3 regions of the Bradyrhizobium sp. Bra64 genome follow, and region 1 is predicted to be linked to each of the others. Evidence: predicted binding sites of a transcription regulator. Region 1 holds the regulator's gene; each other region holds the start of a gene.
What was found. Region 1 encodes PhoB, which activates phosphate uptake and scavenging genes when phosphate is short. Its sites were predicted from a motif close to TGTCATNNANCTGTCAT; they were not measured.
Positions count from the first base shown of each region.

Region 2: NR187_RS12135 (alkaline phosphatase) is a predicted target of PhoB. The motif match lies at 2,125-2,141, and genes of this name have one in related genera.
Region 3: NR187_RS09200 (Orn/Lys/Arg decarboxylase N-terminal domain-containing protein) is a predicted target of PhoB. The motif match lies at 1,489-1,505, and genes of this name have one in related genera.

Region 1 covers NZ_JALJRD010000017.1:105,444-110,579, forward strand. The annotation lists gene pstC (phosphate ABC transporter permease subunit PstC) at 1-774, shown strand, start outside; gene pstA (phosphate ABC transporter permease PstA) at 779-1,624, shown strand; gene pstB (phosphate ABC transporter ATP-binding protein PstB) at 1,621-2,445, shown strand; gene phoU (phosphate signaling complex protein PhoU) at 2,457-3,173, shown strand; gene phoB (phosphate regulon transcriptional regulator PhoB) at 3,196-3,903, shown strand; gene NR187_RS31255 (GcrA family cell cycle regulator) at 4,035-4,547, opposite strand; gene NR187_RS31260 (aspartate aminotransferase family protein) at 5,003-5,136, shown strand, end outside.
Region 2 covers NZ_JALJRD010000002.1:995,310-1,000,445, forward strand. The annotation lists gene NR187_RS12130 (hypothetical protein) at 244-465, shown strand; gene NR187_RS12135 (alkaline phosphatase) at 462-2,036, opposite strand; gene NR187_RS12140 (hypothetical protein) at 2,222-2,641, opposite strand; gene NR187_RS12145 (nitronate monooxygenase family protein) at 2,748-3,749, opposite strand; gene NR187_RS12150 (SDR family oxidoreductase) at 3,813-4,550, opposite strand; gene NR187_RS12155 (helix-turn-helix domain-containing protein) at 4,714-5,136, shown strand, end outside.
Region 3 covers NZ_JALJRD010000002.1:349,085-354,220, reverse strand. The annotation lists gene NR187_RS09200 (Orn/Lys/Arg decarboxylase N-terminal domain-containing protein) at 1-1,443, opposite strand, end outside; gene NR187_RS09195 (Lrp/AsnC family transcriptional regulator) at 1,893-2,378, opposite strand; gene ald (alanine dehydrogenase) at 2,513-3,628, shown strand; gene NR187_RS09185 (2-hydroxychromene-2-carboxylate isomerase) at 3,631-4,266, opposite strand; gene NR187_RS09180 (NAD(P)/FAD-dependent oxidoreductase) at 4,278-5,136, opposite strand, start outside.

The sequences.
Region 1 (5,136 bases):
TGGGCACCGTCGGCCGATCCGCCCGTGCTCGGCGCGCTCGGGCCGATGTACGGCACGCTCGTCACCTCCTTCATCGCGATGCTGATCGCCATTCCGGTCGGTATCGGCATTGCGATCTTCCTGACCGAGCTCTGCCCGCAATGGCTGCGCCGCCCGATCGGCATGGCGATCGAGCTGCTCGCCGGCATTCCCTCGATCATCTACGGCATGTGGGGCTTCTTCGTGCTGGGCCCGTTCCTGGCCAACACCTTCCAGCCCTTCATGATCAAGATCTTCGACGGCATCCCCGTGCTGGGCACAATCTTCGCGGGACCGCCGTCCTATCTCAGCCTGTTCAACGCGGCGCTGATCCTCGCGATCATGGTGCTGCCCTTCATCACCTCGATCTCGGTCGACGTGTTCAAGACGGTGCCGCCGGTGCTGAAAGAGGCCGCCTACGGCGTCGGCTGCACCACCTGGGAAGTCGTCCGCAGCGTGGTGATCCCCTACACCCGCGTCGGCGTCATCGGCGGCGTCATGCTGGCGCTCGGACGCGCGCTGGGCGAGACCATGGCGGTGACCTTCATCATCGGCAATTCGTTCCGCATCTCGGGGTCGATCTTCGCGCCGGGCACCACGATCTCGGCGGCGATCGCATCCGAATTCGCCGAAAGCGACGGTCTGCACCAGTCCGGCCTGATCCTGCTCGGCCTCTTGCTGTTCGTACTGACGTTCTTCGTGCTGGCCGCGGCGCGGCTGATGCTGATGCGGCTGGAAAAGAAGGCGGGGAACTAACGCGATGAACCCGATCTATGCACGTCGCCGCCGCAAGGACCTCATCATCCGCGGTCTTTGCTTCGCGGCTGCCGCCTTCGGCGTCACCTGGCTCGCGCTGATCCTGATCACGCTGCTGTACAACGGCCTTGCGGGCCTGAATGTTCAGCTGTTCACCGAGAACACGCCGCCGCCCGGATCCAACGAGGGCGGCCTGCTCAACGCCATCGTCGGTTCGCTGATGATGACCGTGATCGGCGTCGGTATCGGTGCGCCGCTCGGCATGTTCGCCGGCACCTATCTCGCCGAATACGGCCGCAACGACAAGCTGACGTCGGTGATCCGCTTCATCAACGACATCCTGCTCTCGGCGCCATCGATCATCATCGGCCTGTTCATCTATGGCGCCGTGGTGGTGCCGATGCGCGGGTTCTCGGCGGTCGCCGGCTGTCTCGCGCTCGCCGTCATCGTCATTCCGGTGGTGCTGCGCACGACCGAGGACATGCTGCTCTTGGTACCGAACGCGCTGCGCGAGGCGGCCTCGGCGCTCGGGCTGCCGCGCTCGCTGGTGATCAAGCGGATCGCCTACCGTTCGGCGCGCGCCGGCCTCATCACCGGCGTGCTGCTCGCCACCGCCCGCGTCGCCGGCGAGACCGCGCCGCTGCTGTTCACCGCGCTGTCGAACCAGTTCTTCAGCCTGGACCTGACCAAGACGATGGCCAACCTGCCGGTCACCATCAACAACTTCGTGCAGAGCCCCTACGCCTACTGGAAGCAGCTGGCATGGAGCGGGGCGCTGCTCATCACCCTGACCGTGCTTGCCCTGAACATTGGCGCGCGCATACTTGGCGCCGAGAGGACCGCAAAATGAGTGAACTTTCAGTATCGTCGATGAGCGCGGCCGGTGGCCTGCCCCAGACGGCAGCATTGCCCGAGGCTCCCCCCAAGGTGACGGTGCGCAACCTCAATTTCTATTACGGCGAGCACCACGCGCTGAAGAACATCAACCTGACGCTCGGCACCAACCGCGTCACGGCGTTCATCGGCCCGTCGGGCTGCGGCAAGTCGACCCTGCTGCGCATCTTCAACCGGATGTACGACCTCTATCCGGGCCAGCGCGCGACCGGTCAGGTGATGCTCGACCAGACCAACATCCTCGACGGCAAGCTCGACCTCAATCTGCTGCGCGCCCGCGTCGGCATGGTGTTCCAGAAGCCGACGCCGTTCCCGATGACGATCTACGAGAACATCGCTTTCGGCATCCGTCTTTACGAGAAAATCCCGAAGTCCGAGATGGACGGCCGGGTCGAGAAGGCGCTGCGCGGCGGCGCGCTCTGGAACGAGGTCAAGGACAAGCTCAACGCGTCGGGCCTGTCGCTGTCCGGCGGCCAGCAGCAGCGCCTCTGCATCGCCCGCACGGTCGCGGTGCGGCCCGAAGTGATCCTGTTCGACGAGCCCTGCTCGGCGCTCGATCCGATCTCGACCGCCAAGGTCGAGGAGCTGATCCAGGAGCTGTCCGAGAACTACACGATCGCGATCGTCACCCACAACATGCAGCAGGCGGCGCGCGTCTCCGACAAGACCGCCTTCATGTATCTCGGCGAGTTGATCGAGTTCGACGAGACCAGCAAGATATTCACGTCGCCGACCGATCGGCGCACGCAGGACTACATCACCGGCCGGTTCGGCTGAGGAGACAGGACATGGGTTCCGAACATACCGCAAAGGCCTTCGACACCGACCTCCAGGAGCTCACTCGCCTGGTCGCCGAGATGGGCGGAATCGCAGAGCGCATGATCGTCGATTCCGTCGATGCGCTGATCCGCCGCGACGTCGCGCTCGGCCAGCGCGTCGTCGCCATCGACGTCGAGCTCGACGCGCTCCAGAAGAAGATCGAGGAGCGCGCCGTCCTCACCATTGCGCGCCGCCAGCCGATGGCGGTCGATCTGCGCGAGATCGTCGGCGCCATGCGCGTCGCGACCGATCTGGAGCGTATCGGCGACCTCGCCAAGAACATGGGCAAGCGCGTCGCGGCGCTGGAAACGGATTTTCATCCGCTCAAGCTGTTCCGCGGCCTCGAGCACATGACCGACCTCGTGCAGCAGCAGGTCAAGTCGGTGCTGGACGCCTATGCCGCGCACGATCTGCCGGCGGCGATGGCGGTGTGGAAGGGCGACGAGGAAGTCGATGCCATCTGCACCTCGCTGTTCCGCGAGCTTCTCACCTACATGATGGAGGATCCGCGCAACATCTCGTTCTGCATCCATTTGATGTTCTGCGCCAAGAATATCGAGCGCATCGGCGACCACGCCACCAATATCGCCGAGACCGTGTTCTACATGATCGAGGGCCAGGCGATCACCGACAAGCGGCCGAAGGGCGACATGACGAACTTCGCCACGACGGTTCCGAATACCTGATCACGCAAGGAGCGACGACACCATGGGCGCACGCATTATGGTGGTTGAGGACGAGGAAGCTCTCACCGAGCTTCTTCGCTACAACCTCGAAGGCGACGGCTATGACGTCGAGACGGTGATGCGCGGCGACGACGCCGACACCCGGCTCAAGGAGCACATCCCCGATCTCATCGTGCTCGACTGGATGCTGCCGGGTCTGTCCGGCATCGAGCTGTGCCGACGGCTGCGCACCCGGCCCGAGACCAAGCAGCTCCCGATCATCATGCTCACCGCGCGCGGCGAGGAGAGCGAGCGGGTGCGGGGTCTTGCGACCGGCGCCGACGATTACATCGTCAAGCCGTTTTCGGTGCCGGAGCTGCTGGCGCGGGTGAAGGGCCTCTTGCGGCGCGCAAGCCCGGAGCGGCTCGCCACCGTGCTCGCCTATGGCGACATCGAGCTCGATCGCGACAAGCGCCGCGTGGCGCGCTCCGGCCGGCCGATCGACCTCGGCCCGACCGAATATCGCCTCCTGGAGTTCTTCCTGGAGCATCCGGGCCGGGTGTTCTCGCGCGAGCAGCTGCTCGACAGCGTCTGGGGCCGCGACATCTACATCGACGAGCGCACGGTCGACGTGCATATCGGCCGCCTGCGCAAGCTGCTCAATCTCGGCCGCGAGCAGGACCCGATCCGCACCGTCCGCGGCGCCGGCTATGCGCTGGACGACCGTTTCGCGAAGGCGGAGCAGGCGTAAGTTCAGCCGCGAACAGGCAAGTAAAAAGCGCGCCGGGCGGCGCGCATTTCCATTTTTCGATCGTTCCGGTCCCTACTGCGCAATTGCGCGCTAGCTAGTTAGGCCGGGACGATGTCGTTTGGAGCCGGGCTTCAGCGCGGCCCCGGCTTCGCCGGTGCGCGCCGGCGATCCGCCGCGGGCTGATACGCCACGCGCGAGTGCTGGGCGCAATAGGGCAGGCCGGAGAGGGCCTTGCCGCCGCAGAAGAAGAAGTCCGGGCTCGAGGGATCGCCGACCGGCCAGTGGCAGGTCGCCTCGTTCAGCTCCAGCAGCGACAGCCGCTGGCTCATCGGCACCACGTTGTCGTAGGTGACCGGCTCAGCCTCCACCTCGACCTCGAAGGCCTGCGCCAGCGCGGTGTTGCCGCGCGAGATCGGACGGGTCACCCGCATCATGTGCTGCGCGGGACGCGCCTTGCGCGGCCGGGGCGCTGCGGAAGATGGGCTCTTGGCGCGGCCCGACAGGCCGAGCCTGTGCACTTTGCCGATCACGGCATTGCGGGTCACATTGCCGAGCTCAGCCGCGATCTGGCTGGCCGAAAGTCCGGCCTCCCAGAGCTTTTTCAGCTGCTCGACGCGATCATCGGACCAGGTCAAAACCGTCATTGCACCCTTTCCCTCGCTGCGCGCCAGCCATCCTGGGGCCTCGCAGCGAATGCCTAAGCCTTAAAAACCCGTGCCGTCAGAATCCCTTAAGGCTCGCCGGGCGCGCCAATGACGCCCGAACGTTTACGCCGGTACATAAGGACTTAGAGATCAGAACCGCTGCACGAGATGTCGTATCTGACAATCCAAACGCTACAATATGGCGTGACTCCCGCGCAAGAGTCCGCCGACTCGCTTCCACATGTTCCGTGGTGAAAAACCCGCAAAATCGGCACCGCAAGACTACGGATTCTGCGTTTCGCGAGGCTTTCCGGGCGGCATTGACACCCGTCTTGCCAGGCATAAGATAGTGCCGCGTGCCGCCCTTAAAAGGCGGCACGTTTCGTTTTCCGGACCGGTCAATGGTGCGTTGCGCAATGCACATTCAGGCCGTCCACAACATTCAAGTGATCGTCATGACCAACAGCGCCGCGCCGCATTTGCTCCCTGTTTTCGCCAGGGCCGACCTCGGCTTCGAGCGCGGCGAGGGCTGCTGGCTGATCGCGACCAATGGCGAGCGCTATCTCGATTTCACTTCGGGCGTCGCCGT
Region 2 (5,136 bases), on a different contig from region 1:
GTTAACTCCTGACGTATTTCAGCGCGCGGTGGGTCCGCGGGAACGGACTCTTCGGTGATGGAAAAGAGGCGGCGGGAGCGGGCACTTTAGCGCGGATGGCACCCCTGGACCAATCAAGATCGGGTTAGCAAAATAGCCGGCGGGCATCGCCGCGACAGCCAAACGGCATTTCAGCTTATGCCCCTCTCCTGTCAGCATCAGACCATGGCGGTCATTCCGGCCGCACGCGACACGGAGACGATCATGCAGACGATTCTGACGATGGCCATCCTGGCGGCCGCCCTTGCCGGTGCCACGCCGACCTATGCCGACGGCTTCGCCTATATGGGCTCACCCAAGCAGGGCGAGTTTTTCGTCCGGCAATCCACGGCCCCGCAGCTGCCGGCCTGGATGAATGCGCGCGCAGAAGCCCCGCAGCCCGTGACCCGGCCCGTGCGCGGCGGCATCGGCCTGCGCATGCCTTAGGAATGCTGCGCCACCACGGCCGGGCGTGCCTGCGGCTGCGGCTCGATGTCGACCGACCAGAGGTCGCGGTCGTCGACGTCTTTCAGCGTCACGGTCATCACGCCGTTGCGGCCGTCGATATCGACGCGGCCGAAGAACTGCAAGCCGAAGCAGGGCGCCAGATTCTCGCCCTGCGCTTCGCTGCATCCGTTCTGGTACATCGCGACCGGACCAAACGTGTCGTCCAGTTCGCCCGGCCCCCAGGTGCCGGCATGCAGGGGACCGGAGACGAATTCCCAGAACGGCTCGAAATCCCTGAACTGCGCCTTGTTTGGATCGTAATAATGCGCAGCGGTGTAGTGCATGTCGGCGGTGAGCCAGACGATGTTGCGAACACCGGTGCGCTTGATCGAGGCCAGCAGATCGGCGATTTCGTGCTCGCGCCGGTCGGGCGGCCCGTCGCCGAGCGCAACCGCATCCGGGCTGACGAGGCCGATCGGCAGGTCGGCGGCGATCACCTTCCAGGTAGCGCGCGAGGCGGCGAGCTCGCGCTTCAGCCAGGCGAGCTGCTCGGCGCCCAGGATCCAGCCGCGATGGTCATCGCCCTTGTTCCAGCTGTCGTCGCGATAGCTGCGCATGTCGATCATGAAGACATCGAGCCGCGGACCATAGGCGATCTTGCGATAGACCCGCCCCTTCCGCGCGCCGATGTCGCGGATCGGCATGAAGTCGAAGAAGGCGCGGCGGGCGCGCGCGACCAAACGCGGCGTGCCGTCGTCCTCGTGGCCGGCGTCGTCATAGCTGCCGGTCGGCGACCAGTCGTTGGTGACCTCGTGGTCGTCCCACTGCGCGAACATCGGCACCTCGGCGTGGAAAGCGCGGAAATGCTCGTCGAGGTGGTTGTATTTGTAGTTGCCGCGGAACTGCGCCAGCGTGTGCGCGACCTCGGATTTCTCCTCGGTCACCAGATTGCGCCAGGTCTCTCCGTTCGGCAGCTTCTGCTGGGAGGGAATCGTGCAGTCGGCGTAGATGTGGTCGCCGGAGTGGATGAAGAAGTCCGGGCGGTTGTCGAGCATCGTGCGATAGCTGCGATAGCCGCCGCGCGAGATGTCGATGCCCCAGCCCTGCCCCGCGACATCACCCGACCACAGGAACGAGATCGACCGGCCGGCAGACGGCGCGGTGCGGAAATGGCCGACGCGGGTTTCGCCGGCAACGCCGGTCGCGATGTCGTCGAAGCGGACTCGATAGAAGATGTCTTGCCCCGGTGGCAGATCGTTCAGAAGGACTTTTGACGTGAAGTCGGCGTCCGGCAACGCATCGCGCGAAGCTGACGCGATGACGGTCTTGAAGCTCTCGACGGTCGAGCACTCCACCTGCATGCGCGCAGGCCGGTCAGCGCGCGCCCAGATCACAGCCGAGCCGTCCGAGATATCGCCGGACTGGATGCCGCCTGCGATCTGCGGACGATCCGCGGCGCGGCCGAGGTGCGGCTTGGCGAGTGTGCCGAGCGAGGCGACGGCGAGGCTTGAGGTGGAGCGGACCAGGAACTGCCGCCGGGTCCAGGCGCGCGCGGCGCGGAGCGTTGCCATTCAGGGAACCTTCGTCGAATCGCGACGGAAGGTGCCTGCGCCGTTTGACTCCCGGCTTACGGTTTCTTGACTCCATGCCTACCGTTTTGCGACGGACAGATGACGGATCGGGCTACACCTGCGCGACGGTGCACTCGTTCGCCCCGTTCTTACGGGGAGAGCGTTGGGTCCGGCTGTCTCGCCAGCTAATGCTTCCAGTTGCAGATGCCGCCGCTGCGGCACGGCCAGGTCTGGATTCGGGTGTCCATCGCCTGCGCATCCAGAGGATTGCCGTGACGATGCGCGAGTCTGGTGCGAGCGGCGCCGCGCGGCTGCGCGGGCCTGGCGTGCGCGACCTTCGGCTCGGACACATGCACACGTTCAGCCGCGACCTTCTTCGGCACATCTACCGGTTCGGCCCGCGCCTGCGCTTCGTTGCCGCCGCGCGCCTCCAGCGCAACAGGAGCGAATTGCGTCTCGGGCCCGAGCCGCTTCGGCGACAGGACTGCCTTGGACAGGTCAAGGCCGAGATATTCACCGGGCTTGTAATCATCAGCGCGCGCGAGGCCGCCCCATGCGAGCACGACGCCGAGGGCAACGACAAAAGATACGCTCTTCAGGACCACGGACGCCTCCTGAAATTGATTGTTAAGGGGTAATTTACTTCTATCTAGGAGGCGTCGCGCGCAATTCCAGCGGCCAAATGCCGCCGTGGTTAAGAAGTTTGCGGTGTCAGGCGACCTTTCGCGCTGCACCCGTCCCGTCCAGGAACCCCATCAGGCGGCTCCGGATGATGGTTTCCGCTTCGCCCATGATGCGATCCACCAGTTCCTTGCATGAGGGGATGTCGTGGATGAGGCCGGCCACCATTCCGCAGCTCCAGGCGCCCGCATCCATCTGGCCCTCCAGCATGATCCTGGGATAGACGCCCGCGACCTGGTCGTGGATGTCGTCGATCTTGAGCTTGTCGCCCTTCTCGCGCTCGATCTCGAGCAGGCGATCGACGTTGGCGTTCTTGAGCACGCGCTCGGTGTTGCGCAAGCTCCGCATGATCAGGCGGGTGTCGAGCTCGGTGGCCGCGACCAGCGCGTTCTTCACGTTCTGATGCACCGGCGCTTCCTTGGTGGCGATGAAGCGCGTGCCCATGTTCATGCCGGCCGCGCCCAGCGAGAGCGCCGCAACGAGGCTGCGGCCGTCCGCCATGCCGCCGGAGGCGACGAACGGAATCTTCAGCTCCTCCGCCGCACGGGGCAGCAGGATCATGTTGGGGATGTCGTCCTCACCGGGATGACCGCCGCACTCGAAGCCATCGACGCTGACGGCGTCGCAGCCGATGCGTTCGGCTTTCAGTGAATGCCGGACCGACGTGCATTTGTGGATGACCTTGATGCCAGCGGCCTTCAGCGCCGGCATGTAGGCTTCCGGGCTGCGACCCGCGGTCTCCACCGCCTTGATGCCGCCCTCGACGATGGCCGCGATGTATTCCGGATAGGGCGGCGCCGCGAAGGTCGGCAGGAAGGTGAGGTTCACGCCGAACGGCTTGTCGGTCATGCCGCGGCAGCGCGCGATCTCCTTGGCGAGCAATTCCGGCGTCTTCTGCGTGAGACCGGTGATGATGCCGAGCCCGCCGGCATTGGAGACGGCGGCAGCCAGTTCGGCAAAACCGACGAAATGCATGCCGCCCTGGATGATGGGGTGCTCGATGCCGAACAGTTCGGTGATCGCGGTCTTCACGTTTGGGCCTCCCGAAGTTTCGATTTGTGTTTGGATCAGTCTAGCCGGACTTTTGCGCGGCGGTCACCATTTCTCTCCGAACGGCCTGATCTCCATCTCGAAGGTCCAGGCACTCTTGGGCTGCTGATAGAGCTGCCAATAGGAATCGGCCACAGCCGATGGCGGCATCAGGAGGTCGGGATTGTCGAGCGCATTGGGCCCGAGGGCTTCGAGCCGGCGCTGCCGCACCCATTCGGTGTCGACGCCGGAATCGATGATGAGATGGGCGACGTGGATGTTCTTCGGCCCAAGCTCGCGCGCCATCGCCTGCGCCACCGCGCGCAGGCCGAACTTGGCACTGGCGAAGGCGGCAAAGCCGCTGCCGCCGCGCAGGGACGCGGTCGCACCGGTGAAGAAGATCTTGCCGCCGCCGCGCGCCAGCATCAGCCGCGCCGCTTCGCGCCCCGCGAGGAAGCCGGAATAGCAGGCCATCTCCCAGACCTTGCGGAACACGCGCTCGCTGGTGTCGAGGATCGGAAAATTGACGTTGGCGCCGACGTTGAAGATGCAGACGTCCAGCGGCGCGTGCTTGTCGGCGTCGTTGAGGAAGGAGATGACCTCCTCCTCTTTCCGCGCATCGAGCGAACGCGCATGGATCTCGCCGCCCGCGGCCTCGATGTCCCGCACCAGCGGCGCGAGCTTGTCGCCGTTGCGGCGGCCGGCGAAGACCGCGAAACCTTCGGCGGCAAACTTCTTGGCAATCTCCGAGCCGATGAAATCGCCGGCCCCGATCACGGCAGCTGTCGCGTTTCGCTTGGGCAAAGTCGCCTCCTCCGGTGAGAGCGTGTAATTGGGCCGAAGGCTATAGTTCTAAAATAGAACTGTCAAACTTCGCGACGGACTGTTAGGCTTCTTTGCAAATAGCGCTGATCATTCAAGTCAGTTCCTTTTTCTGACTTACTAGGCTCGGCCGGGAGACGGCATCATGAAATGGGACACGCTGGACGAAGAGCCCTGCTCGCTCTCCCGCACCGTCGCGGTGGTCGGTGACCGCTGGACGCTGCTGATCCTGCGCGAATGCTTTTTGCGGGTGCGGCGCTTCGAGGGTTTTCAATCCTCGCTTCAGATCACGCGGCACCTGCTCTCGGAGCGGCTGAAGAAGCTGGTCCGCTTCGGCATCCTGCGCCGCGTCCCCTATTCAGAGGCGCCCAAACGCTATGAATATATCCTCACCCAGAAGGGCCTCGACCTCTACCCGATCATCATGGCGATGGTGCATTGGGGCGACGCCCACATGGGCGACGAACGCGGCCGCCCGCTGCTGCACGAGCACAAGACCTGCGGCAAGCAGTTCGACCCGGTGATGGTGTGCTCGGAATGCGGCGAGGTGCTGCATGCGAAGCAGGTG
Region 3 (5,136 bases), on a different contig from region 1:
CTCGAACTCCCGGCGCATCGCGCGGATCTTCTTGCGCAGCTCGATACCGAGGCGGATCGTGTCGTCCCACAACACCTCGCCGGAGCGGCCCTTCATCATCTGCGCACCGACGTCGAGCGAGGCGAACAGCGGATAGAAGGGAGAGGTCGAGGCGTGCTGCATGAAGCTTTCGTTGAAGCGGCGGTGCTCGACGCGCCGCTTCTGGCCGCGGATGTGGCGGTCCTTGACGTGGATCTGGGAGGCCTGTGAAAAGCTCGCGAGCTGCTTGTGGGTCGACTGCGTCGCGATGATGCCGGGCGCCTCGGGGGAAAGGTTCGCAAGCCCCATGGCGAAGCGGCCGGCATAGAGCGGGTGGAACTTCATGAAGCCGGCCCAGGCCTCGTCGAACAGGATGTACTCGCAGAGATGGCCGATGCGCTTCAGGATCATCTCGGCGCTGTGGATCGTGCCGTCATAGGTGCACTGCTCGACCACGGCGACGCGGAACGGCCGCTCCTTGCGCCAGGCATCCTTGTCCGTGACCAGCGGATGGTTGCGGATCGCCTCGCGCAAGGCCTTCTCGTCGAGCATATCCCAGCGCATCGGGCCGATCAGGCCCCAGGCGTTGCGGATGGTCGGCACGTAGACCGGGACGCCGCCATTGATCATCAGCGCGCCATGATGAGCGGCCTTGTGATTGTTGCGGTCGAACAGCACGAGGTCGCCGTCGGTCACGAGCGCGCCGAGCGCGACTTTGTTCGAGGTCGAGGTGCCGTTGAGCACGAAATAGGTCTTTTCCGCACCGAAAATCTGGGCGGCTTCCTTCTGCGCCTTCAGTGCCGGTCCCTCATGGGTAAGGAGGTCGCCGAGGTCGAGCACGGAATTGTCGAGATCGTCGCGGAAGACGGATTCGCCGAGATGCTCGACGAAGACCCGGCCGATCGGGCTGCGGTTGTAGAACACGCCGCCATTGTGGCCCGGACAGGTCCACAGCTGGTTGCCTTCCTCGGCATAGTCGACCAGCGCGCCGAAGAACGGTGTCTTCAGCGTCTCGGCATATTGCTTGAGCCGGCTGATCAGGTTCTTGGCGATGAAGGTCGGGGTTTCCTCGGACAGGAAGACGTAGCCGTCGATGAAGTCGAGCACCTCGACGGGGAGATCCTCGAAGCGCTTGCGCCGGATCAGGAGGATGATCGGGAAATCGAGGCCGCGCCGCCGCATCAGATTGATCAGCGCCGAGGTCTTGCCCTCCAGGCCCTTCTTGCCCCAGTCCACCACCATGCAGCCGATCGCGGCATCGGTCTGCACCGCGATTTCGGCGTCCTCCAGCTTGCGGGCCCGGACCACCTCGAAGCCGGAGCGCTGGATCTCCTCGATGATCTGGTTGAAGCGGATGCCTTCGAGGTCGTCCGCGTCGAACACGGGTGCGGCGAAGAGGAAGTTGAAGCGCTTGAAATAGTCCATGTCAGGTCCCGAATGTGCAGGGACCGACAGGTCTCTGCGTATTCGATGACAGTTCTATGACGGAGCCAAAAGGCCGGTGTTGATGAGCCAATGGCGGTTCGCGGGTCAGGGCACGTGAGTGCGCATGATGAAGGAACCCCACACCCAGCCGTTCGAGAACTGACACCAATCGTCCGTCCGGCATCCCACAAGCGGAAACTTCTGCCCCTTGCGGAGGACGCCGATCACTTTCCCGACCCCGCCGGGAATGTCGTAGAGATCGACGTCAGAGATGATGGCCGTGGTCTTCTGGGCGGGGGCACCCGTACCGAGGACGCGGGTGTGGGTCGCGAGGCGCGGGGTGTCTTCAACCGTTCGGTTGATCTCGGTGCTTGCGTGTGATGGGAACTCGCGTATTCCCTGGCGCGTGTAACTCTCCAGTCACGAGCCGGGTGTGCCGACGGAAGCCATCAGCCTTGTCGCTTTGCCTCGCCGAACACCACGGTCGGCACCGCGCGGTTGACGACGTCGCGTAGCGCGAAGCTCGATTGCACCCGCGCCACCCGCGGCAGGCGCGACAGCTCGGTGCGGTGGATGCGTTCGAAATCCTGGATGTCGCGGGCAAGCACGATCAGGATGTAGTCGTCGTTGCCCGACATCAGGAAGCAGCGCACGACGGAGGGGCATTTCACCACCTCCGCCTCGAACGCCTTCAGCGCCTCGTCGCTCTGGCTTTCCAGCGCGATCCGGACCAGCACCGTCGTGGTGAGGCCGAATTGCGCGAGGTCGAGCGCGGCCTGGTAGGCCTGGATGTAGCCGTCGTCCTCCAGGGTTTTCTGCCGCCGCGCCAGCGCCGTGCTCGACAGGCCGACCTTGGTGGCGAGCTCGGTGTGGCTGGCCCGCGCATTGGTGGTGAGTTCCGCAAGGATGGCGAGATCTTTCCGGTCCAGGGCCAAGGTTTGGTTTCCAGCGTGAAAGGGCACTTCCGCGCCTGAAACCGGCGCGGGGAGGGCAAAGCTAGCGGATATTTGCACGAAACCAAACCGGGCACGTCGTTACGATGATCGGAGTGAATCAAAAGGAGCCCAGAATGCGCGTCGGTGTGCCCAAGGAAATCAAGGTGCAGGAATATCGCGTCGGGCTTACCCCGGGCGCGGTCCGCGAATATAGCGCGGCAGGACACCAGGTGACGGTCGAGACCGGCGCCGGCAGCGGCATCGGCGCCTCCGACGAGGTCTATCGGCGGGCAGGGGCCTCCATCGCCGACAGCGCCCACGATATCTTCGCGAAGTCCGACCTGATCGTGAAGGTGAAGGAGCCGCAGAAGGTTGAGTGGGCCCAACTTCGCGAAGGCCAGATCCTGTTTACTTATCTGCATCTCGCGCCGGATCCCGAACAGGCCAAGGGCTTGCTTGCCTCCGGCTGTACGGCGATCGCCTATGAAACCGTCACCGACGCGGCCGGTCGCCTCCCCCTGCTCGCGCCGATGAGCGAAGTCGCCGGCCGCCTCGCCATCGAGGCCGCCGGCGCCGCGCTCAGGCGTTCGGCTGGCGGACGCGGGCTGCTGCTGGGCGGTGTCCCCGGCGTTCAGCCGGCGCGGGTCGTCGTGCTCGGCGGCGGCGTGGTGGGAACACAGGCCGCGCGCATGGCTGCAGGGCTCGGCGCCGAAGTCACCGTCATCGACCGCTCCATACCGCGCTTGCGTGAACTGGACGATCTCTTTGCCGGGCGCGTGCGCACCCGGTTCTCGACGATCGAATCGGTCGAAGAGGAGGTGTTCGCCGCCGACGTCGTGATCGGCGCGGTGCTGGTGCCGGGCGCCAGCGCGCCAAAGCTCGTCACGCGCGCGATGCTGAAATCGATGCGGCCGGGCGCCGTGCTGGTCGACGTCGCGATCGACCAGGGCGGCTGCTTCGAGACGTCCCATGCGACCACGCATGTCGATCCAACCTATGAGGTCGACGGCGTCGTGCATTATTGCGTCGCCAACATGCCCGGCGCGGTGCCGGTGACATCCAGCCAGGCGCTGAACAATGCGACGCTGCCGTTTGGCCTGATGCTCGCGAACAAGGGCTTTGCCGCGGTGCTGGAAAATCCGCATCTGCGCAACGGCCTCAATGTCCATCGCGGCCGGATCACAAACAAGGCCGTGGCCGAAAGCCTCGGGCTTGAGTTCGCGCCCGTGGAGAGCGGGCTGGCGGCGTAGGACTATGTCGGCTTGCGGTGGCGGCTGCCGAGTGCGGCTTCGATCGTCTCGGGTCTCTCGATGCGCTCGATCAGCATGTCGATGCGGTCGCCGCCCCAGAACAGCTCGCCGTTGAAGACCATGGTCGGCACGCCGAACACGCCGAGCGCTTCGGCCTCGTCGATGATGCGGTCATGCTCGGCGCGGGCGGGGCCGCTGACATAGGCCTCGAACTCGCTCGCCGAGCCGCCGCACGACGTGATGACATCCGTGATCGCGGTGAGATCGTCGATCTCCAGCTCATGGCTCCAGAACTTTCGGAACACCGTGTCGTGGTAGGGGCGGAAGAAGCCGTGGGCTTGCGCGAACAGCATGCCGACGCTGGAATAGAAGGCATCGTAGATCCGCCTCGGGCCCTTCATGACAAGCCCCTGCGCATTGGCATAGCGCCGCGCGTCCATATAGGCGTAGCGCACCTTGCGCCAGAAATGCGGCTTGCGCTCCTCCACCGTCCCCATGAATTCGGCGATGCGTAGCGTGTAGGGCAGCCATTCGATCTCGACGCCGTGCGTCTCCTCGAACTCGAACAGGCGCTTGTTCGCCACGAATGCGTAGGGGCTCTTGTAGTCGGTGTAGATGCGCACGCGGGGTTTGGGCATAGGCGGATTCCTTACGCCTTCGTCAGCCTGTACTGCCTCAGATCCGGATCATGCGTCATGCGCCAGTAATCCACGAACCGCCAGGGCATCGCCGAAAACACGCGGCCGCTGCTGTTGCGATAGTAGGTGCTCATGCCGGGGTGAGTCCAGATCATGGCCTCGTGCTCGGCATCGACCTTCTGGACGTAGTCGTCGAGCACCTCCCTGCGGACGTCGATGGCGGCGACGTCGTGCTCGATCATGTCGGCAAGGCAGGCGGAGATGTAGCGGCTCTGGCATTCCGACTGGAAGATGACGCTGCCGCCATGGGCGGGCCCGGAGTTGGGGCCCAGCATGCAGAAGAAATTTGGAAAGCCCGGCACGGTGAGGCCGAGGAACGCGGTTGGATTGTCGTTGGCCCAGGCGTCGCGCAAATCCTTGCCGTCACGGCCGCTGATGTTGAGACGCGCCGCCATCTCCGTGACCTTGAAGCCGGTCGCCACCACGATGATGTCGGCGGGGCGGTGCTTGCCGTCGGCCGTGACGATGCCATCGCGGTCAATATGATCGATGGTGTCGGTGACGAGCTCGACATTCTGCCGCGTCAACGTCTTGAACCAGTTGTTGTCGAGCAGGATGCGCTTGCCGTAGGGCGGGTAGGTCGGGACGCATTTTTCGATCAGATCGGGCCGGTCTTTCAGCTCCAACAGGATGAAATCGGTCAGCTCCTGACGATGCCGGTCATTGCCCTTGTTGACGGCGCGCTCGGGATGCGGCCAGGCCGGGTCCTTGCGCAAGAAGGGCAACAGCCCGTCGCCGTAGCGCCAGAACATGTTGAAGCGATACCACTGCACATAGAACGGCAGGTGCGCGAGCAGCCAGCGCGCGCCG